2 regions of the Pseudomonas sp. RP-B7 genome follow, and region 2 is predicted to be linked to the other one. Evidence: predicted binding sites of a transcription regulator. Region 2 holds the regulator's gene; the other holds the start of a gene.
The links. Region 2 encodes FliA, which starts transcription of late flagellar genes. Its sites were predicted from a motif close to CTAAAGTTTNNNNNNNNNNNGCCGNTAA; they were not measured.
Positions count from the first base shown of each region.

Region 1: a site for FliA is predicted at 2,641-2,668, ahead of OPU96_RS04350 (methyl-accepting chemotaxis protein). Genes of this name have one in related genera too.

Region 1 is NZ_JAPFHC010000003.1:14,660-26,039, reverse strand. Features, by position in the region: gene OPU96_RS04355 (AAA family ATPase) at 1-154, opposite strand, end outside; gene OPU96_RS04350 (methyl-accepting chemotaxis protein) at 569-2,590, opposite strand; gene OPU96_RS04345 (hypothetical protein) at 2,916-3,356, shown strand; gene OPU96_RS04340 (AraC family transcriptional regulator) at 3,460-4,329, shown strand; partial or broken gene OPU96_RS04335 ((R)-mandelonitrile lyase) at 4,384-4,485, opposite strand; partial or broken gene OPU96_RS04330 (alpha/beta hydrolase) at 4,476-4,916, opposite strand; partial or broken gene OPU96_RS04325 (VOC family protein) at 5,210-5,689, shown strand; gene dapA (4-hydroxy-tetrahydrodipicolinate synthase) at 5,972-6,835, shown strand; gene OPU96_RS04315 (pyridoxal-phosphate dependent enzyme) at 6,957-8,333, shown strand; gene OPU96_RS04310 (cystathionine gamma-synthase) at 8,330-9,496, shown strand; gene OPU96_RS04305 (OsmC domain/YcaO domain-containing protein) at 9,650-11,380, opposite strand, start outside.
Region 2 is NZ_JAPFHC010000002.1:88,858-100,237, forward strand. Features, by position in the region: gene OPU96_RS03190 (flagellar motor protein) at 1-423, opposite strand, end outside; gene OPU96_RS03195 (protein-glutamate methylesterase/protein-glutamine glutaminase) at 423-1,553, opposite strand; gene OPU96_RS03200 (chemotaxis protein CheA) at 1,601-3,838, opposite strand; gene OPU96_RS03205 (protein phosphatase CheZ) at 3,850-4,638, opposite strand; gene OPU96_RS03210 (chemotaxis response regulator CheY) at 4,657-5,031, opposite strand; gene fliA (RNA polymerase sigma factor FliA) at 5,200-5,940, opposite strand; gene fleN (flagellar synthesis regulator FleN) at 5,937-6,770, opposite strand; gene flhF (flagellar biosynthesis GTPase FlhF) at 6,877-8,193, opposite strand; gene flhA (flagellar biosynthesis protein FlhA) at 8,205-10,319, opposite strand; gene OPU96_RS03235 (cold-shock protein) at 10,448-10,648, opposite strand; gene flhB (flagellar biosynthesis protein FlhB) at 11,155-11,380, opposite strand, start outside.

The sequences.
Region 1 (11,380 bases), on a different contig from region 2:
CTGAAAGCGCTGGGTTGTTTATCAGCCTGCTGATCGTCGTCTTGCCTGCTCCGTTTGCACCGTAGAAGTAGTTCACAGCCTTCAGGTTTTGAATCGTTTCGGGGGTTACAGGGCTGTAGGTTGCTATGCCGGAAAGGGTGATCGATTCAATCATGTCTCGCATCCGTGGAGAGGAAACGTTAGGGAACAAGCCAAGGGGCGGCCTTAGATATGGCGCACGTCATCCTAGAACCCTGAGTAGGCAGTGGCCTTTTGCCGCCTCAGCGTAGACCAATACACCAGCTTGTGAAGGCGGTAGCAATCGAAAACTCCCACCGCGAACCCAGCTGTTCTGTTTTTTGGCACTCTGGGGAGTGGTCAAGCGCGCCCTACGCACCTCGACAACAGCTAGCCATTCTGCATCCTCAACATGCGCATCATCTAAAAGGGAACCATCTCAGATTTATTTTTCAATCATTGTCCGCTTTTGGCCGATTGCAGACTGTCATGAACGACTGCAATCGACCCACAGTGTGTAAAAACGCTTTATTGCCAATGAGCGTTGTAGCCCTGGCGACTCGGCTTGCGCCTAGGCATGGGTGAGCCCGGTCAACGTATCCGCAATGGTTTTAGTGCGTTGCGCCGTACCCTCGGTCGCGCGGCTCGATGCCTCCAGTGCATCGAGCATTTCGCGCAACGCGCCGACGCCGGTGGATTGGTCTTCGATCTGTTGGGCAACGCGCTGGATCTCACTGGACAGCAGGTCAATATCCACGCCGATTTCCGCCGCATTCTTACGGGTGATTTCCGCCAGTTTGCGCACTTCATCCGCCACCACCGCAAAACCCCGGCCCAGGTCGCCCGCGCGCGCCGCTTCAATGGCGGCGTTAAGCGCCAGCAGGTTGGTCTGCCCGGCGATCTGCTGGATCACCTGCACAATCGACTGGATACGCAAACTCGACCCGGCCAGCGTGCGCGCACCTTCTACCGCCACATCCGCCTGGCTGGAAAGCCCTTCCACCGTTGTTCCGGCCTGGGCAGACACGGCGTTCTGCTGGTCGATCGTACCCACCAGTTCATCCATCGACGCGTGCAACTCACCCGAGTAATGCTTGAGCTGCGCGGCGATGTCCTCCTGCTGACGCTCGGCATGGGCCAACACCATGCCTAAGTCTGCCAAGCCTTCGAACACCGGCAGGATATTGCGGTCCAGCCCACGGGTATTGAGGGTATTGCTGAAGTCATTGTTCTTGAACGCGGTAATCTGCTTGACCACCACATGGTTCAACCCCGCCAACTTCTTCACCTGGCGCCGTAGGAAAAATGCCTTGAACTCGCCGTAATGGGCGATGAAATTGTCCACGTACTCATCACTGAAACTCGCACCCTTGGCCACCCGAAAGAAGAAAATCGCCGTCAACGTCTGATTCAGGTTCAAGCCCAAAATCTCCCCAAAGGTCGAAAAACCCGCCAACGGTACATCACCAAAAATGCCGGCCATGCTGCCCAGCTCGGCGCCGTTGTTCAGCCGGCGCAAAATGCAGTCATTCAAAATCCCCGCCACCGGCTGGCCACCCTTGCCGCGCAGGAACTGCTCATAGTCCAGGCGCGTCGCCTCACGCAACGGCGTACGCCGCACCATCACCAATTCCTCGCCCGGCGCCACGTCGCAAAACAACTGCACGATCTGCTGCTCATAATCGATACGCGCGATGGATCGTACAAACAACTCACTGCCCACCCGAATCGCAAACGAATAGTCCGCCAGCTTCGACTCCAGCGCCTGGGGCGCGCAACTGAAAGCATCACACAGTGCTTGCACCATGCTCTTGATATTGCCGTTGCTGTCGATCACCTGGTCAATCGTGCGGTCCTCAACCGACGCGGTCAGCACACTGAAGGTCAAATCCGCCGGTTTAAAGTTCTGGCTCTTGAACACCCCAAATCGCACATGCGCCGCCGTCTTCAGGAACACAATCTGTGCATGGTTCTGATAGCTGCGCTGACCGTCATGAATCAGCGTCTTCTGGAAATCCGACTTACCCCCGGCCGATCCCCCTACAAACAAACACGGAAACCGCCCCGACTCATAAAGCGCCTCCATAAAAAACGACTCCGACGCCGACAACCCGTCGAACACCACATACGCCAACGTATCGCGATGATCAATCGACGTGCGTACCTGCACTCGCTTGATATTGGACACCAACTTGGCAATTCGCTCCTGCATTCCCAACCGCTTACCGCCACCGCGAATGTCCTCACACTCCAACGGCACCATCGCCACCTCGGCCGAGGCGATCAGACTGTCGTCGAACAACTGCAACACGATCCGATCCCAGCGATCGCCGGTGGCGCAATACAACGAATTGGGCGCATTGCAGAGTTCGCCGGAGGTGGTGCAGAGGCTGATGGTGGATTGGGGGAAGCGGCGTTTGAGCTTGGCGGCGATTACGTCGATGTCCAGATGCGGCGAGATAAAGCCGGTGATCAGGGTGGGGGTGATGCGTAAGGCGGTGAGTGCGGCGTCCAGGTCGTTGGCAGTACTGGTGAGCGTGGCGGTGCCTTGACGATCGGCCCGGGCTTTTTTTAGAAGGGTAAGTGGGTTCATGTGGTCGACTCGATCAAGGGTGGGCAGGTATAGGCATGCGAATAGTAGGGTTATCGGCAGGTTGGGCCGGGGCTAAAGCTGGGATGTGACGGATGGATGCTGTTTTAGGGAGTTTCCCCGTTATTGACAGGCTGCTTTCAACCGAGAGTGAATCGCCCCGGCTTTCGTAGACGCTGTTGGTGTCCGCTCTTGGCCGATTCTCGCCCGCCATGAGAGCCAGAACGCAGCCCAAAACGAACCCGTTCAACGGAACCCCATCATCAACCAACATCCGTTAAAATCCGCAGCCTATTTCGACAACGCTTGCGACAACCGAGGAAAATTCATGGCAAGGATGGCCGCTGTTTTCACTGTTCTGAGTTGCATGGCGTCGGCCTCTGCATGGGCGGCGTCTGATTGTCCGTTTCCGCAGGGAATGCAGGCCTCCATCGGTGCGTCGAAACAAGCTATTGAGGCCAGGCAAGCGGGCGTCGCCAAGGATGAGCTGCTCTCCAGGATTTCCCCTGCGGTCAACGGGCCGATGTCCCAGATGTTGAAGAGTATCGTCGACGAGGTTTACGACTACCCGGCCTTGCTGCCCGAGGTGTATGCCGCCTTCCGGTTCGAGCACTGTTTTGTTTCGCAGCAGCACCCCGAACAGGTGGCGGCTATGAAGTTTGCCGATGCCTATCCGTTGCTGAAGCAATGCGAGCAGGTCGAACCGCAAGGGGCGCGACCTCCTTGTGCAATGCGCGTAGTGCATACGGTGAGCGGAATTCCCGAATAAGCGATCCGTCAATTCAATTGCGACCTGAGCAAACACGGCTAGGCACGGGCACGCCGATCTCGTCGACTCTACTGCCTACCGTATCTTCCGGAGCCTCCATCCAGTGCCTGACTTGCCGAGCAACGCCGCCTACACAAAACGCTTCGACCTGGTGCTCGCCTACATCGACGCCAATCTTGAAGGTGACTTGTCGGTGAACACGTTAAGCCAGGTCGCGAATTTTTCGGCGTTTCACTTCCACCGACAATTCACCGCGTTCGTTGGCGTGCCTGTTTCGCGTTATGTGCAACTGATGCGACTACGACGCGCAGCGCATTGCTTGTCTTCCGGCGCGGACTACTCGGTGCTGGACGCCGCGTTCGGTGCGGGTTTCGAAAGCCCCGAAGCGTTTTCCAGGGCGTTCAGGCGCGCGTTCGGTACGACGCCGAGTGCCTTCAGGAAACAACCGAATTGGCAGGTCTGGAGTGCGGTGTTCACCATCCCTCATTTTTCCAGGAACATCATCATGCAGATACGAATCGTCGAGTTTTGCGCAGTCCGGGTTGCAGCCTTGGAGCATCGCGGAGCGCCCGCGCTCGTGGGAGAGAGCGTGCGTAAATTTATCGAATGGCGCATGCAGAGCGGGCAGTCGCCGGTGGCCTCCAGTCGCAGCTTTGGTATTCCGTTCGGCAACCCCGATACGACCCCGGCCGAAGAGTTCCGGTTTGCAATCTGCGGCGAGATTCACGAGGCCGTCGCCGCGAATGAGTTCGGCGTAACCGAGCGGGTTATCCCTGGCGGGCGTTGCGTGGTGGTGCGTCACGTGGGCTCGCCGGATCATATCGGCGAATCGATCTATCCGATCTATCGCGACTGGCTGCCTACCAGCGGCGAGGAGCTGCGGGACCAGCCGCTGTTCTTCGAGTATCTGAGCATTTTCCCCGAGACACCGCAGGATCAATGGCAGACCGATATTTATGTGCCTTTGCAGTAATGCGCGCTGCCTCTCGCCAAGGGGCAGCCATATCACACGCCTCTGAATGTGCTGGATGCGCTGCGCAGGTTTGCCCCACTCCTGGGTCAACCCCACGCCCGACATCACCACCAAACGCTGCCCCGCCCGATGCGTATGCCACGCCGAGCGGGCGCCCAATAGGTCTCGATGTGCGTGGCACCCTCGATCTTGAACAACTGCTTGTCCTGGGTACCGGTGGCCTTGGCGAAGGCTTGCTCAGACATGTAAAGGCTGTCGGCCTTGCTGCCTGCGATCATTAGCAGCGGTTTGTCGATCAACCCGATCTGGTCGGTGGCGTCGAAGCTCATCAGGTCCAGCAGACTGCTCAAGGTGTACTTGAAGGTTGAATTCGGGTGCGCGTGGGTCTTGCCGTAATACTCAAAGCCTTGGCGATACAGGTCATACGGCAGTTTGGCGACTTGTTCATCGGTCAATTTGACGTCGCCGGTGTACACCACTGCGCCACCGCCGGCTTCCTGGGCGCGGGCGGCCGAGGCTTGTTGCAGGCGCTCCTGGATGGTCGCGACTTGGGAGTCCTGGTAGCCGTTGCGCCGTACCAGGCCATTTCTTAGCCGCGTCATAGTTCGCCGGGGTGTAGACGTTGGCGGCTATCTACAGGCCATCTTGTAGTCTGCCGCCTGGAGTTCAGCGCCGGACATGCCGATCATCGCCGCCATGAGGCTGGTTTTCAGTGTGGATCTCATCGTGCGGAGTCTCCCGAAAAATCAGTGCGTGATTGCTTTGAGAGCAAACTACCTGCTCACGCATTGATGGATAAACCGGGTGAATCGCATAGGACTGATACCAGAACCCCATAAGTGTGTGGCTGGTTAACGGCATTTGGGCTGCTCGGGCAACAATTGTGACTCCACTCCTCTGCCTCTGGTACAACGGCACCGCCCTGGAAGCCGCAACCTTCTACGCCAAGACCTTCCCCGACAGCGCCGTGCAAGCGGTACACCTCGCCCCCGGCGACTACCCGGCAGGTAGGCAAGGCGATGTGCTGACCGTCGAGTTCACCGTCATGGGCATCCCCTGCCTGGGCCTCAACGGCTGACCGGCCTTCCCCCACAGCGAAGCGTTCTCGTTTCAGGTGGCCACCGATGACCAGGCCGAAACAGATCGCTACTGGCACGCCATCATCGATAACGGCGGCCAGGCCAGCGCTTGTGGCTGGTGCAAGGACAAGTGGGGGCTGTCGTGGCAGATCACGCCACGGGCACTGACCGCAGCGGTCACCCACCCCAACCCGGCCACCACCAAGCGCGCTTTTGACGCGATGATGGGCATGACCAAGATCGACATTGCCGCGATTGAAGCCGCCGTCGCCGGGGCTTGACACATTCGTTCACATCCCCTGAAGATGAGCGCCTCATTCAGGGTGTGACAATTCATGTCTGCTAAGTCGCTGGTTAACCTTTCCGTCATTGGCTCCGTGGCCAAGGCGCAAGGTTGCGTGGCGCACGCCCTCAAATCGAAGAAACAGTCGCTCATGTGACCGGGGCGCGCTGTCCCGTCAGATGAGCTGACAGGACATTGAGCGCGACGGTCTCCCCCCTCTGCACAATTGCCTCTGCCCTTCTGACGGTGACTTGATCGGTCAATCATCAGGAGAAAGTGCATGTCAGCGTTTCAAGGTATCTGGGTTCCCGTGGTCACGCCGTTCCAGGACGGTGCCATCGACTTTATCGGCCTGCGCCGCCTGGTCAGCCATCTGCTGGCAAAGCATGTAGCCGGGATCATGGTGTGCACCACCACCGGCGAAGCCGCCGCGCTGAGCCGCCAGGAACAATTGGCGGTGCTGGATGTGGTGTTGCAGTTGGTGCCCGCGCAGCGTGTGGTGATGGGGTTGTCGGGCAACAATCAGATTGAATTGCTGCAGTTCCAGCAGGCCATCCTCCAGCGTCCGGTCGCGGGTTTGCTGGTGCCGGCGCCCAGTTATATCCGCCCATCCCAGGCAGGGTTGGAGGCGTTTTTCCGCACGGTGGCGGATGCGTCCAGTGTGCCGATCATCTTGTACGACATTCCCTACCGCACCGGCGCGACCTTCGAACAAGCCACCTTGCTGAATATCGTCGCGCACGAGCGCATCGTCGCGATCAAGGATTGTGGCGGCAACCTGGCCAATACCCTGGCATTGCTGGCGAGCGGTCAGGTGGATGTGTTGTGCGGCGAAGACCTGCACATCTTCAACGCGCTGTGCCTGGGCGCCAGCGGCGCGATTGCGGCGTCGGCCCATGTGCACACCGAGCAATTCGTCGCGCTGTGGCAACAGGTGCGGGATAACCAATTGGCCGAAGCCCGTGCGACCTTCTTCCAACTGCTGCCGCTGATCAACACGATGTTTATCGAGCCGAACCCGGCGCCGGTCAAGGCTGCGCTGGCCCTGGAAGGCTTGATCAGCCGCGAGCTGCGCGCGCCGATGCAAGCGGCCAGTGACGCGGTGGTCAGGCGCTTGCAGCAGGTGTGCAAGCTACCCGGCTGATGCGCCAAAAACAGACATGCGGCGGGCCGCCCGGTTGCGACCGGTGCGATCCCGGCCTATGGTCCAAGGCACGCTTTGCACTTTGTTGTCCCACCTACGTCAACCCGTAACAGGTGACACCATGCCCAGCCTCCCACGCCCCGCCGTGCTCGAACTGATCGGCAACACGCCGCTGGTTCGGGTCAGCCGTTTCGATACCGGCCCCTGCACACTGTTTCTCAAACTGGAGTCGCAAAACCCCGGCGGTTCGATCAAGGACCGCATCGGCCTGGCCATGATCGACGCCGCCGAGCGCGACGGCCGTCTGCGCCCCGGCGGCACCATCATCGAAGCCACCGCCGGCAATACCGGCCTGGGCCTGGCGCTGGTCGGCCGGGCCAAGGGCTACCGCGTGGTGCTGGTGGTGCCCGACAAGATGTCCACGGAAAAAGTGCTGCACCTCAAGGCCATGGGCGCCGAGGTGCATATCACCCGCTCCGACGTGGGCAAGGGCCACCCCGAGTATTACCAGGATGTCGCTGCGCGCCTGGCAGCGGACATCCCGGATTCGTTTTTCGCCGACCAGTTCAACAACCCGGCCAACCCGCTGGCCCACGAGACAGGCACCGCGCCGGAGATCTGGGCGCAAACCCAGCACGACGTCGACGCAATTGTGGTGGGCGTCGGCTCGGCCGGCACCCTCACCGGCCTGAGCCGTTTTTTCCAGCGCGTGCAACCTGCGCTTGAGATGGTGCTGGCCGATCCGGTGGGTTCGGTGATGGCTGAATATAGCCGCAGTGGCACGCTGCAGCCGCCGGGGTCGTGGGCGGTGGAAGGCATCGGTGAAGACTTCATCCCGTCGATTGCCGACCTCTCCAGCGTGCGCCACGCCTACTCCATCAGCGATGAAGAGAGCTTCGACCACGCCCGCCAGTTGCTCAAGGCCGAGGGCATCCTTGGCGGCTCATCTACTGGCACACTGTTCGCTGCCGCGCTGCGTTACTGTCGCGAACAGACCTCGCCCAAGCGTGTGGTCAGCTTTGTCTGCGACACCGGCACGCGCTACCTGTCGAAGGTCTACAACGACCAGTGGATGAAGGATGCGGGGCTGCTGCACTACACCCATTACGGCGACCTGCGCGACGTGATTGCCCGGCGCTTTGAAGACGGCCGCGTGATCAGCGTAGGCCCCGACGACACCCTGCTGACGGCCTTCCAGCGCATGCGCCTGGCGGATGTGTCGCAACTGCCGGTGCTGGTGGATGGCAAGCAACTGGTTGGTGTGATCGATGAGTCCGACATTCTGCTGGGCCTGCACCACGATGCGGCTGATTTCAACATGGTCGTCGCCAGCGCCATGACCGAAGCCCTCGAAACCCTGCCTCCCAGCGCCAGCCTCGCCGAACTCCAAGAAGAACTGGACCGCGGCCTGGTCGCGATCATCGCCGACGCCTCGGGCTTCCATGGCCTGATCACCCGCGTCGATCTGCTCAACCATTTGCGGAGATCTCTTGCATGAGCCAGCCCGATAAAAGCGCGTTCGCCACCCGTGTCATCCACGCCGGGCAAGCCCCCGACCCGACCACCGGCGCGCTGATGCCGCCGATCTACGCCAACTCCACCTACCTGCAAGACAGCCCCGGCGTGCACAAAGGCTTCGACTACGGGCGCTCGCACAACCCGACCCGCTTTGCCCTGGAACGCTGCGTGGCAGACCTGGAGGGCGGCACCCAGGCGTTCGCGTTCGCCTCGGGGCTGGCGGCGATCTCGACGGTGCTGGAACTGCTGGATGCGGGCGCGCACGTGGTCTCCGGCAATGACCTGTATGGCGGCACCTTCCGGCTGTTCGACAAGGTGCGCCAACGCAGCGCCGGGCACCGTTTCAGCTTTGTCGACCTGAGTGATGTGCGGGCGTTTGAAACAAGCTTGCAGGACGACACGCGCATGGTCTGGGTCGAAACGCCGAGCAACCCGCTGCTGAGCCTCACCGACCTTGGCGCCATCGCGCGCATCTGCCGGGCGCGCGGGATTCTCTGCGTGGCCGACAACACCTTTGCCAGCCCCTGGGTCCAGCGACCGCTGGAACTGGGTTTTGATGTGGTGGTGCATTCCACCACCAAGTACCTCAATGGCCATTCGGATGTGATCGGCGGCATCGCGATTGTCGGGGATAACCCTGAACTGGCGCAGCGCCTGGGTTTCCTGCAGAACTCGGTGGGCGCCATCGCCGGCCCGTTCGACGCCTTTCTCACCCTGCGCGGCGTGAAAACCCTGGCGCTGCGCATGGAGCGTCATTGCAGCAACGCACTGGAGTTGGCCACCTGGCTGGAACAGCAACCGCAAGTCTCTCGGGTTTACTACCCAGGCCTCGCGTCCCACCCACAGCACGAACTGGCACGTCGGCAGATGTGCGGCTTTGGCGGGATGATTTCAGTGGACTTGAACAGTGACCTGGCTGGCGCCACACGCTTTCTGGAAAACGTGAAGATCTTCGCCCTGGCCGAAAGCCTGGGGGGCGTGGAAAGCCTGATCGAACACCCGGCGATCATGACCCACGCCAGCATCCCCGCCGCCACACGGGCCCAATTGGGCATTGGTGATGGGTTGGTGCGGCTGTCGGTGGGCGTCGAGGACGTGGAGGATTTGCGTGCGGACCTGGCGCGAGCCTTGGCCCACATCTAAGGCCTGCCTGGGAGCTGGCTTGTGTGGGAGCTGCTTGTTGCGGGAGCTGGCTTGCCTGCGATGCAGGCACCTCGGTGTATCAGGTCAACCGAAGTGATGCTATCGCAGGCAAGCCAGCTCCCACAGAAAAGCCAGCGCCTACACGTGTCGGGATCAGCTTGAGGTGATGTTGGCCCGCGCCGCGTGCAACTTCTTGTAGCTTTCGATCAGGCGCTGATGGCGATCCAGGCCTTCGAGCTTCATGCTGGTCGGCGTCAAACCGTAGAAACGCACACTGCCATTGACCGAACCAATCACCGCATCCATCCGCTCATCGCCAAACATGCGGCGGAAGTTGGCTTCGTAGTCCGCCAACTCCAGGTCGTCGTCCAGTTGCATCTCCAGCACCGCATTCATCGCCTGGTAGAACAAGCCACGATCGGCGGTGTTGTCGTTGTACTGCAGGAACATCTCCACGCACTCCTTGGCTTCCTCGTGCTGCTGCAAGGCGAGGAAGATCAGCAGTTTCAACTCCAGGATGGTCAACTGGCCCCAGGCCGTGTTGTCGTCGAACTCGATGCCGATCAAGGTGGTGATATCGGTGTAGTCGTCCAGCTCGCTTTCGATAAGACGCTCGACCAGGGCGTTGAGCTCGGCATCATCCAGGCTGTGCAGGTTGAGGATGTCGGCGCGGAAAAACAGCGCCTTGTTGGTGTTGTCCCAGATCAGGTCGTCCACCGGGTAGATTTCCGAGTAGTCCGGCACCAGGATGCGGCAGGCGGTTGCGCCGAGGTGTTCGTACACCGCCATGTAGGACTCTTTGCCCATGCCTTCAAGAATGCCGAACAGCGTCGCGGCTTCCTCGGCGTTGGAATCTGCGCCTTTACCTGTGAAGTCCCACTCGACAAATTCGTAGTCCGACTGTGCGCTGAAGAAGCGCCACGACACCACACCGCTGGAGTCGATGAAGTGCTCGACGAAGTTGTTCGGCTCTGTCACCGCCTGGCCTTCGAAGGTCGGCGCCGGCAGGTCGTTCAAGCCTTCAAAACTGCGGCCTTGCAGCAGCTCGGTGAGGCTGCGTTCCAGCGCCACTTCCAGGCTCGGGTGGGCGCCGAAGGAAGCGAACACGCCGCCGGTGCGCGGGTTCATCAGGGTCACGCACATCACCGGGAATTCACCGCCCAGGGACGCGTCCTTGACCAGCACCGGAAAGCCCTGGGCTTCCAGGCCCTGGATACCGGCAAGAATCCCCGGGTACTTGGCCAACACCTCGGCCGGCACATCCGGCAGGGCGAATTCGCCTTCGATGATTTCCCGCTTCACCGCCCGCTCGAAAATCTCCGACAGGCACTGCACCTGGGCTTCGGCCAAGGTGTTGCCCGCGCTCATGCCGTTGCTCAGGTAAAGGTTTTCGATCAGGTTGGATGGGAAGTACACCACCTCACCGTCGGACTGGCGCACAAACGGCAGCGAAACAATACCGCGTGCTTCATTGCCCGAGTTGGTGTCGAACAGGTGCGAGCCACGCAACTCGCCGTCGCGGTTGTAGACCTTGAGGCAGTGGGCGTCGAGGATCTCAGGCGGCAGCTCATCGTTGGGCCCGGGCTGGAACCAGCGCTCATCCGGGTAATGCACGAACTGCGCGTTGGCCAGTTCTTCACCCCAGAATTGATCGTTATAGAAGAAGTTGCAGTTGAGCCGTTCGATGAACTCGCCCAACGCCGACGCCAGTGCGCCTTCCTTGGTGGCACCCTTGCCGTTGGTAAAGCACATCGGCGAGTGGGCATCGCGGATATGCAGCGACCACACGTTGGGCACGATATTGCGCCACGACGCGATCTCGATCTTCATGCCCAGCCCGGCCAGAATCCCGGACATATTGGCGATGGTCTGCTCCAGCGGCAG
Region 2 (11,380 bases):
ATTGATGTCACGGCTCTCCTGGGTGTAGAAATCCACCTCCAGGATGCTGCGGATCGCTTCCGGTTCGGCGCCGTCCACCAGCAATTGCAGGCCTTTGCGCGCGTAGCTGTCGGGCTCGGCATCGGCCACGCCTTCCAGGCCCAGCAGGCCTTCCTTGCGGGCGGTGAGGCTCCAGTTGACCACGCGGTCGATGCCGCCGGCCAGGTCGACGCGCGGCGGAAAAATGATCCACACCAAGATCTGCATGGCGCGCTTGAAGGAGCTCAACGGCGACTGCAACAACGCGGCGCCCACGGTGCCGCCAATCACGATCAACGCAGCCGGACCGTTGGCGAGGGCGCCGAGGTGGCCGCCTTCGAGGTAGTTGCCGCCGATGATTGCGACAAACGCCATGGTGATGCCGATCAGGCTCAACACATCCATTAGAGGCAGGCCTCCACCAGATGCTTGCCGATGTCGTCCAGGCTGTACACGGCGTCGGCCAGTTCAGCCTTGACGATGGCCATGGGCATGCCATAGATCACGCAGCTGGCTTCGTCCTGCGCCCAGATCGCGCTGCCGCCCTGCTTGAGCAGGCGCGCGCCTTCACGGCCGTCGGCGCCCATGCCGGTGAGGACCACCGCCAGAACTTTGTCGCCGTAGGACTTGGCAGCCGAACCGAAGGTGATGTCCACACAGGGTTTGTAGTTCAGGCGCTCGTCGCCCGGCAGGATTTTGATTGCACCGCGCCCGTCCACCATCATCTGCTTGCCACCGGGCGCCAGCAGCGCCAGGCCAGGACGCAGGATGTCGCCATCCTCGGCTTCCTTGACGCTGATGCGGCACAGCTTGTCCAAGCGTTCGGCGAACGCCTTGGTGAAGGCCGCTGGCATATGTTGGATCAACACGATCGGCGCCGGGAAGTTGGCCGGCAACTGCGTCAACACGCGTTGCAAGGCCACCGGGCCGCCGGTGGAGGTGCCGATAGCGACCAACTTGTAGGCTTTGCGTTTCGGCGCTGGCGAGTACGCCGTGGCGGCCGCAGCACGCGTCGGTGCCGCCACCGCAGGCCGGGCAACCGGAGCGGGTGCCGGGCGACCGAACGTGCTCGCCGATGCGGCAGCCGCCGGTGTCGGCGCAGGCGCGGGGGCCGGTGCGCTGAACAGGCTGCGACGGTTGCTGCGGGAAATACTGTGGACTTTCTCGCACAGCAGTTGCTTGACCTTCTCGGGGTTGCGCGAGATGTCTTCGAAATTCTTCGGCAGGAAGTCCACCGCACCAGCGTCCAGCGCATCGAGGGTTACCCGGGCGCCTTCGTGCGTCAGCGAGGAGAACATCAATACCGGGGTCGGGCAGCGTTGCATGATGTGTCGAACTGCCGTGATGCCATCCATCATCGGCATCTCGTAGTCCATGGTGATCACGTCCGGCTTCAACGCAATGGCTTGATCAATCGCCTCTTTGCCGTTGGTGGCCGTGCCGACCACCTGGATACTTGGATCGGCGGAAAGAATTTCCGAGACGCGGCGGCGGAAGAAACCCGAATCGTCCACCACCAGGACCTTGACTGCCATAAACACTCCGTTAGGCGGGGCGGGCGAACCGCCCTACCCCACCAGAATCAAATACGCCGAGCGGCGTAACGCTTGAGCATGCTCGGAACATCGAGAATCAGCGCGATCCGACCGTCACCGGTGATGGTCGCACCCGACATGCCCGGGGTTCCCTGCAGCATTTTGCCCAAAGGCTTGATCACCACTTCTTCCTGGCCAACCAGTTGATCGACGACAAAGCCGATACGCTGGGTGCCCACGGAAAGAATCACCACATGGCCTTCGCGCTGCTCTTCATGGGCAGCCGAAGCCACCAGCCAGCGCTTGAGGTAGAACAGTGGCAACGCCTTGTCACGCACGATTACCACTTCCTGGCCGTCGACCACGTTGGTGCGCGACAGGTCGAGGTGGAAGATCTCGTTGACGTTGACCAGCGGGAAGGCGAACGCCTGGTTGCCCAGCATCACCATCAGCGTCGGCATGATCGCCAAGGTCAACGGCACCTTGATCACGATCTTCGAGCCCTGGCCCTTGGTCGAGTAGATATTGATCGAGCCGTTGAGCTGGCTGATCTTGGTCTTCACCACGTCCATGCCGACGCCACGGCCGGACACGTCGGAGATCTCGGTCTTGGTCGAGAAGCCCGGGGCGAAGATCAGGTTGTAGCACTCGGTGTCGGTCAGGCGGTCGGCGGCGTCCTTGTCCATCACGCCACGCTTGACCGCGATATTGCGCAGGATGGTCGGGTCCATGCCTTTGCCGTCATCGGTAATCGACAGCAGGATATGGTCGCCTTCTTGCTCGGCCGCCAGGATCACCTTGCCGCCACGGGACTTGCCCGAGGCTTCGCGTTCTTCCGGGGTTTCCACGCCGTGGTCGACGGCGTTGCGCACCAAGTGGACCAGCGGGTCGGCCAGGGCCTCGACAAGGTTTTTGTCGAGGTCGGTTTCTTCACCCACCAGTTCCAGGTTGATTTCTTTCTTGAGCTGGCGCGCGAGGTCGCGAACCAGGCGCGGGAAGCGGCCGAAGACTTTCTTGATCGGCTGCATCCGCGTTTTCATCACGGCGGTTTGCAGGTCGGCGGTGACCACGTCGAGGTTCGACACGGCCTTCTGCATGGCCTCGTCGCCGCTGTTCAGGCCCAGACGCACCAGGCGGTTACGCACCAGCACCAGTTCGCCGACCATGTTCATGATGTCGTCCAGGCGTGCGGTATCAACCCGCACGGTGGTTTCGGCTTCACTGGCAGGTTTTTCAGCGCCAGCCGGTGCAGGTGCCGCGGCACGTGCAGGGGCGGCGGCGGCGGGCGCCGCAGCAGGCGCGGGAGCCGGTTTGGCGGCTGCCGGAGTCGCAGCTTTCGCCGCCGCTGCTGGCGCTGGCGTGGCGACCTTGGCCGTCGCACCCACTTCGGTGAACTTGCCTTTGCCGTGCAGTTCGTCCAGCAACGACTCGAACTCGTGATCGGAGATCAGTCCGTCGCCGGCAGGTGCGGCAGGGGCAGCAGGCGTGGCAGCCGCCGCGGTTGGCGCGGTGGCTGCGACGGCGGGCAAGGCGTCGGCCGCAAACGTGCCCTTGCCATGCAGCTGGTCGAGCAACGCTTCAAATTCGTCGTCGGTGATGTCGGTGCTGGTCGAGGCGGCTGGCGTTTCGGCAGGCGTTTCGGTCGGCGCGGCAGGTGCCACCGCGTCGGCGGCGAACTGGCCTTTGCCGTGCAGCTGGTCGAGCAGCGATTCGAATTCAGCGTCGGTAATGTCTTCACCCGTCGGCGCCGCAACGGGCGCTGCCGGAGCTTCAGCCTCGGCCTTGACCGCGCTGAGGGAGTTGAGCAGTTGCTCGAACTCGCTGTCGGTCACGTCCGCTTCGGGCTCTGCCACAGGTTCCGGCACAGCTTCAGCCACCGGTGCCGCCGACATGTCGGCAGGCTCGGCATAGCGCGCCAGGGCGGCCAGCAGTTCCGGCGTAGCTGCGGTGATCGGGGCACGTTCACGCACTTGGCTGAACATGCCGTTGACCGCATCCAGTGCTTCGAGAATCACGTCCATCAACTCCGAGTCGACGTGCCGCTCACCCTTGCGCAGGATGTCGAACACGTTCTCGGCGATGTGGCAGCACTCCACCAGCTCATGGAGCTGGAGGAAGCCGGCGCCCCCTTTTACAGTATGAAAACCGCGAAAAATTGCATTGAGCAGGTTCGCATCATCCGGTCGGCTTTCCAGCTCGACCAGTTGCTCGGACAACTGCTCTAAAATTTCGCCGGCCTCTACAAGGAAATCCTGAAGGATCTCTTCATCGGCGCCGAAGCTCATGTGGGTGCTCCTTAGAAGCCTAAACTGGATAACAGGTCATCGACATCATCTTGACCCGATACAACGTCTTCACGTTTATCGGCATGAATCTGCGGACCTTCACCCTTGGCGAGATGTTTTTGTGGATCTTTTTCCGAGAGGATCGCTTCGCGGTCATGTTCGATGCCGGCAAAACGGTCAACCTGGCCTGCCATGAGCACCAATTTGAGCAAATTGCTTTCCACTTCGGTGACCAATTGGGTCACACGCTTGATCACCTGACCGGTGAGGTCCTGGTAATCCTGGGCCAGCAGAATGTCATTGAGGTTGCTGGAAACCATGCGGTTTTCCTGCTCACTGCGTGACAGGAAACCTTCGACCCGACGTGCCAACTCACGAAACTCTTCGGCCCCGACTTCGCGGCGCATGAAGCGACCCCAGTCGTGGCTCAAGGCCTGGGCTTCGGTGGCCATGCCATTGACCAGAGGCGTGGCGTTTTCCACCAGGTCCATGGTGCGGTTGGCCGCTGCCTCAGTCAGCCTGACCACATAGGACAGGCGCTCGGTGGCATCGGTGATCTGCGAGATCTCTTCGGCCTGGGGCATGTGCGGGTCGATCTGGAAATTGACGATCGCACTATGCAGCTCACGCGTGAGCTTGCCCACTTCCTGGTACAGGCCGCGGTCACGGGTCTGGTTGAGCTCATGGATCAACTGCACCGCGTCGCCGAACTGGCCTCTCTCAAGGCAGTCGACCAACTGGTGAGCATGCTTTTTCAGGGTCGACTCGAAGTCTCCCTGTGATGTTTCTTTATGCTCCATAGCTCCCCCGCGATGGCATTAGCCGTGGATGCGTTCGAAGATTTTTTCGATCTTCTCTTTCAAGGCCAATGCAGTGAAAGGTTTGACCACGTAACCGTTTACCCCGGCTTGGGCGGCTTCGATGATCTGTTCACGCTTGGCTTCGGCGGTCACCATCAACACGGGCAGGCCGCGCAGCTTTTCGTCGGCACGCACGTGACGCAGCAGGTCGATACCGGTCATGCCCGGCATGTTCCAGTCGGTTACCAGAAAGTCGATGCTCCCGCTGTTGAGGATCGGAATCGCCGTAAGGCCGTCATCCGCCTCGACCGTGTTTGTGAACCCAAGGTCACGCAACAGGTTTTTAATGATCCGCCGCATCGTTGAGAAGTCATCAACGATGAGGATTTTCATGTTCTTGTCCAATTCGACCTCCAAGCAGTCTTAAACGCGCCCAGCACCTGGACGCGCCATTTCAATCAACAGGCGTTACACAAAAAGGACTGCCCAGGGCACCACGGCGCAAAACCGCAAAAGCGTCACGCCTTCACGGTCTCGTCTGCAGTGTCCCCACACTGCCTGTCAGCGCGCGCGCCACTCTCCCAACCGCCCCCGCAAGCGGGCTGCGCACTGGCTATGCAGCTGGCTGACACGCGATTCGCTGACCCCCAGGACCTCACCGATTTCCTTGAGGTTCAGCTCTTCGTCGTAGTACAGCGCCAACACCAGTCGCTCACGCTCCGGCAAATTGGCAATCGCGTCCGCCAACGCGCCCTGGAAGCGTTCATCCTCCAGGTCGCGCGACGGCTCAAGATGTGCACTCGCGCCGTCCTCGTGCAGCCCTTCGTGTTCGCCGTCCTGTAGCAGGTCGTCGAAGCTGAACAGGCGGCTGCCCAAGGTATCGTTCAAAATCCCGTAATAATCGTCGAGACTCAATTGGAGTTCGGCCGCAACTTCGTGATCTTTAGCGTCGCGACCGGTTTTTGCTTCAATTGCACGAATTGCGTCACTGACCATGCGCGTATTGCGGTGTACCGACCGCGGCGCCCAATCACCTTTACGCACCTCATCGAGCATCGCGCCACGGATACGGATGCCCGCGTACGTCTCGAAACTGGCACCCTTGCTCGCATCGTATTTGGTCGACACTTCAAGCAGGCCGATCATGCCGGCCTGGATCAAGTCTTCGACCTGCACACTCGCCGGCAGGCGCGCCAGCAGGTGATAGGCGATGCGCTTGACCAGCGGCGCATAGCGCTCGATCAATTCGCCCTGGCTGTCACGTGCCGACTTCTTGTAAAGGTTGTAGCCGCTGGATGTCATAGCACAGGTCCCGCGCTCGTCTGATGCACCAATCGCTCGACGAAAAACTCCAGATGCCCCCGGGGATTGGCGGGCAATGGCCAAGTATCGACCTTCTGAGCAATAGCCTTGAACGCCAGTGCGCACTTCGAACGAGGGAACGCTTCATAGACCGCACGCTGCTTTTGCACGGCCTTGCGCACGCACTCGTCATAGGGAACTGCGCCTACGTATTGTAAGGCGACATCAAGAAAGCGATCCGTGACCTTGGTCAACTTGGCGAACAGGTTGCGCCCTTCCTGCGGGCTCTGGGCCATGTTGGCCAGGACGCGGAAGCGGTTCATGCCGTAGTCACGGTTAAGCAATTTGATCAGGGCGTAGGCATCGGTGATCGAGGTGGGTTCATCGCAGACCACCAGCAAGACTTCCTGCGCGGCGCGCACGAAGCTGACCACCGACTCGCCGATCCCGGCGGCGGTGTCGATCACCAGCACGTCGAGGTTGTCGCCAATGTCGCTGAACGCCTGGATCAGGCCGGCATGCTGCGCCGGGCTCAGGTGCACCATGCTCTGGGTGCCGGAGGCAGCCGGTACGATGCGGATCCCGCCAGGGCCCTGGAGCAGCACATCACGCAGCTCGCAGCGGCCCTCGATCACATCGGCGAGGGTGTGTTTGGGCGTCAGCCCCAGCAGAACGTCGACGTTCGCCAGACCCAGGTCAGCATCCAGCAACATGACCCGACGGCCAAGCTCTGCCAGGGCCAGGGACAAATTCACTGACACGTTAGTTTTCCCGACGCCACCTTTGCCGCCGGTCACCGCGATCACCTGTACGGGATGCATGCTGCCCATTTTATTTCTTTACCTTGTCTTGCTTAGACGCAGGCTACATGGCTTGGCCGCGTGAATCGCTTGCAGACCAACGATGTAGATACATTTCACGGTGTTCGCCCTGCCCTCAACCCACCCGCTTTGCCGGGTTGTGGTAGAGGTCGGCGAACATATCGGCCATCGCTTCCTCGCTAGGCTCTTCTTGCATTTGCACGCTGACAGCGCGGCTGACCAACTGATGACGGCGCGGCAGATGCAAATCATCCGGGATCCGCGGCCCGTCGGTCAGGTAGGCGACCGGTAATTCATGGCTGATCGCCAGGCTCAATACTTCGCCCAGGCTCGCCGTCTCATCCAGTTTAGTCAGGATGCAGCCGGCCAGGCCGCAACGTTTGTAGCTGTGGTATGCAGCGGTAAGAACCTGTTTCTGGCTGGTGGTTGCAAGCACCAGGTAATTTTTCGACTTGATGCCACGCCCGGCCAGGCTTTCCAGTTGCATGCGCAGCGCCGGATCGCTGGCCTGCAGGCCGGCGGTGTCGATCAGCACCACGCGCTTGCGCAGCAGCGGATCGAGGGCGTTGGCCAGGGACTGGCCCGGGTCGACGTGGGTTACCGACACATTGAGGATACGGCCCAGGGTCTTGAGCTGCTCCTGGGCGCCGATGCGGTAGCTGTCCATGCTCACCAGCGCGATGTTGTGCGCGCCGTACTTGAGCACATAACGCGCGGCCAGCTTGGCCAGCGTGGTGGTCTTGCCCATGCCGGCAGGGCCGACCATGGCGATCACACCGCCCTCTTCCAGGGGCTCGATTTCCGGGGTGACGATCATCCGCGCCAGGTGCGCCAACAGCATGCGCCAGGCTTGGCGAGGCTCCTCGATTTCGGTGGTCAGTGCCAGCAGGTCGCGGGACAACGGGCCGGACAGGCCAATGCGTTGCAGGCGGCGCCACAGGTTGGCCTGGGCCGGCTTGCTGCCTTGCAACTGTGTCCACGCCAGGGAGCCCAGCTGCACTTCCAGCAGCTCACGCAGGCCATTGAGTTCAAAGCGCATCGAGTCGAACACACGCTGGTCGACTGCGCCCGCCGGTGGCGGCGCTGCAGGACGCGGTGGTTCGGTGAAGGTGGGCTCAACCAAGGGCTCCGCAGCGGTCAGCGGCAGGCCGGCGAACAACTGGCGATTGGTGGTGGCATCGCTGTCGCCGCGCATGCTCAGTTCGGCCTGGGCCGACACAATGCGCGAGGCGGTCTTGCGCAGCTCGTCTTCGAGTTCCATGTTCGGCACACGCGGCGCCAGCGCCGAAGGCGTGTAATCCAGGGCAGCCGTCAGCTCGACACCGCCGGCAATACGACGGTTACCGATAATCGCGGCATCGGCGCCCAGCTCATCACGCACCAGTTTCATGGCCTGACGCATATCGGCGGCGAAAAAACGCTTCACTTGCATAACCCACTACCTCAGCCGTTGGGCCCTACTGTCGCGACGATAGTCACTTGCTTGTTGTCAGGAATTTCCTGATAAGCCAAAACGTGCAAATTCGGAACTGCCAGGCGCCCAAACCGCGACAACATCGCCCGGACGGGGCCGGCCACCAGCAGAATCACCGGATGGCCCTGCATTTCCTGGCGTTGTGCGGCGTCGATCAACGAACGCTGCAGTTTTTCAGCCATGCTTGGCTCCAGCAGAACGCCCTCTTCCTGGCCTTGTCCTGCCTTCTGAATACTATTGAGCAATATTTGTTCCAACCTTGGCTCCAAGGTGATCACAGGCAGCTCAGACTCAGTCCCTACAATGCTTTGCACGATGGCGCGAGACAATCCGACACGCACCGCCGCCACCAGCGCGGCGGTATCTTGACTCTTGGCGGCATTGTTGGCGACGGCCTCGGCGATGCTGCGAATGTCGCGCACCGGCACCTGTTCGGCCAGCAGCGCCTGCAACACCTTGAGCAACTGCGACAGCGACAGCACGCCTGGCACCAGCTCTTCTGCGAGTTTTGGCGAAGCCTTGGCCAGCAAACCCATCAATTGCTGGACTTCCTCGTGGCCGATCAGCTCGTGGGAGTGCTTGTACAGGATCTGGTTGAGGTGGGTGGCGACCACGGTGCTGGCGTCAACCACGGTGTAGCCCAGGGACTGCGCCTGGCTGCGTTGGCTGATTTCGATCCACACCGCTTCCAGGCCAAAAGCCGGATCTTTGGCGGTAATGCCGTTGAGGCTGCCGAATACCTGGCCGGGGTTGATCGCCAACTCGCGGTCCGGGTAGATCTCGGCTTCGGCGAGGATCACGCCCATCAGGGTCAGGCGGTAGGCACTGGGGGCCAGGTCGAGGTTGTCGCGGATGTGCACGGTGGGCATCAGGAAGCCCAGGTCCTGGGACAATTTCTTGCGCACGCCCTTGATCCGCGCCAGCAGCTGGCCGCCCTGGTTGCGGTCCACCAGCGGGATCAGGCGGTAGCCGACTTCCAGGCCGATCATGTCGATCGGGGTCACGTCGTCCCAGCCCAACTCCTTGGTTTCCGAGGCGCGGGCCGGGGACGGCAGCAGTTCCTGCTGGCGCGCCACCTCTTGCAGGGCCTGGACCTTGACCGCGTTTTGCTTTCTCCAGAACAGGTACGCCGCGCCGCCTGCCAGGGCCGCCATGCTCAGGAACGATACGTGGGGCATGCCCGGCACGATGCCCATGATCGCCATGATGCCCGCCGCCACGGCCAGGGCCTTGGGCGAGGCAAACATCTGCCGGCTGATCTGCTTGCCCATGTCTTCGGAGCCCGAGGCACGGGTCACCATGATCGCGGCAGCTGTGGATAACAACAGTGATGGCAATTGCGCCACTAAACCGTCACCGATGGTCAGCAAGGCGTACACCTTGCCCGCATCGCCGAAGGTCATGCCGTGCTGGAAGATACCGACGGCCATGCCACCGATCAGGTTGATGAACAGAATCAGCAGGCCGGCGATGGCGTCACCGCGCACGAACTTGCTGGCACCGTCCATGGAACCGTAGAACTCGGCTTCCTGGGCGACTTCCAGGCGGCGAGTCTTGGCTTGGTTCTGGTCGATCAGGCCGGCGTTGAGGTCGGCGTCGATCGCCATCTGCTTGCCGGGCATCGCATCGAGGGTGAACCGTGCGCTCACCTCGGAAATCCGCCCGGCACCCTTGGTCACCACGACGAAGTTGATGATCATCAGGATCGCGAACACCACGATACCGACCACGTAGTTACCGCCGATCACCACCTCACCAAAGGCCTGGATCACCTTGCCGGCGGCGGCGTGGCCGTCCTGGCCGTGAAGCATCACCACGCGGGTCGACGCCACGTTGAGCGCCAGGCGCAACAGGGTTGCCACCAGCAGGATCGTCGGGAATACCGCGAAATCCAACGGCCGCAGCGCGTATACGCAGACCAGCAGGACTACGACGGACAGGGCGATGTTGAAGGTGAAGAACACGTCCAGCAGGAACGGCGGCATCGGCAACATCATCATTGCCAGCATCACCAGTAGCAGCAACGGCACACCCAGATTGCCCCGCGACAGGTCAGTCAGGGTGCCACGGGCCGTGCTGAACATTTGAGAGCGATCTACCACCGGTATTCCTCGTGTTCCTTGAAGCAAAGTTTTGACGCCGGGAGGCGACTTGAAGGCGGTATTGCAAGAAGCCTTCCAACTTTTACCCAAGTCAGACGAGTACCGTTTTTTTACACGACCCGTACGTTTGCAGCCTGCGGCCCTTTTTGTCCGGGCGTTATCTCGAACTCGACCTTTTGCCCTTCAGTAAGGCTCTTGAATCCGCTGGCCTCAATCGCCGAATAGTGGACAAAAACATCCGTACCATCTTCCTGCTGGATAAACCCAAAGCCCTTTTCTGCGTTGAACCACTTCACCGTGCCTGTCGCCATTGCCGCTCTCCCGACATCTCATTCAAAAACCCGAGATCAGTGTGACGTTGACTGCAAAGATGCCCCGGGGACGATGAATCCTGCCAAATCGCACCCGCTGCCCAACCTTGAGCCGAACCCCGGCCGAGCTGGTGAGGTCTACCCGCACCTGCTCACTCCCGCCATCCATTGCGATGACCCCTTCCCCTGTCTCACTGCTGTAAAACCTGACGGTTCCGGTCACCCACTTCATTGCTACCTCGCTGCTTGTTCCTACACGCAGTTTCTGCTGCCATGGAAACGCGGGACGCGCAGGCTGGCTACTGTCAGAGTTGACAGGTCAGCAAGGATTTACGACGAACGGTACGCATGCGATTGCCGTAGTGAGCGGGCTTGCCCGCGCTGGGTGGCGAAGCCGCCCCAAACGGGACGCCGCTATGTTTCAGGAAGACCGAGGTGTCGGGATTTAGGGCGGCTTCGCCACCCAGCGCGGGGCAAGCCCGCTCACTACAGGGTAAGGGGAAATATCAGGAGTCGCGGCGTAAATCCGGGGGAATCGGCAGGTCCTTGAGCGGATCAGGCCGCTTGCCTTTGCCCGCGCGGTATTGGCGGATCTGATAGACATAGGCCAACACCTGCGCCACCGCCAGGTAAAGCCCGGCCGGGATTTCCTGGTCGAGGTCGGTGGAGTAGAAGATCGACCGCGCCAGTGCCGGCGACTCCAGCAGCAGGATGTCGTTGGCCACGGCGATT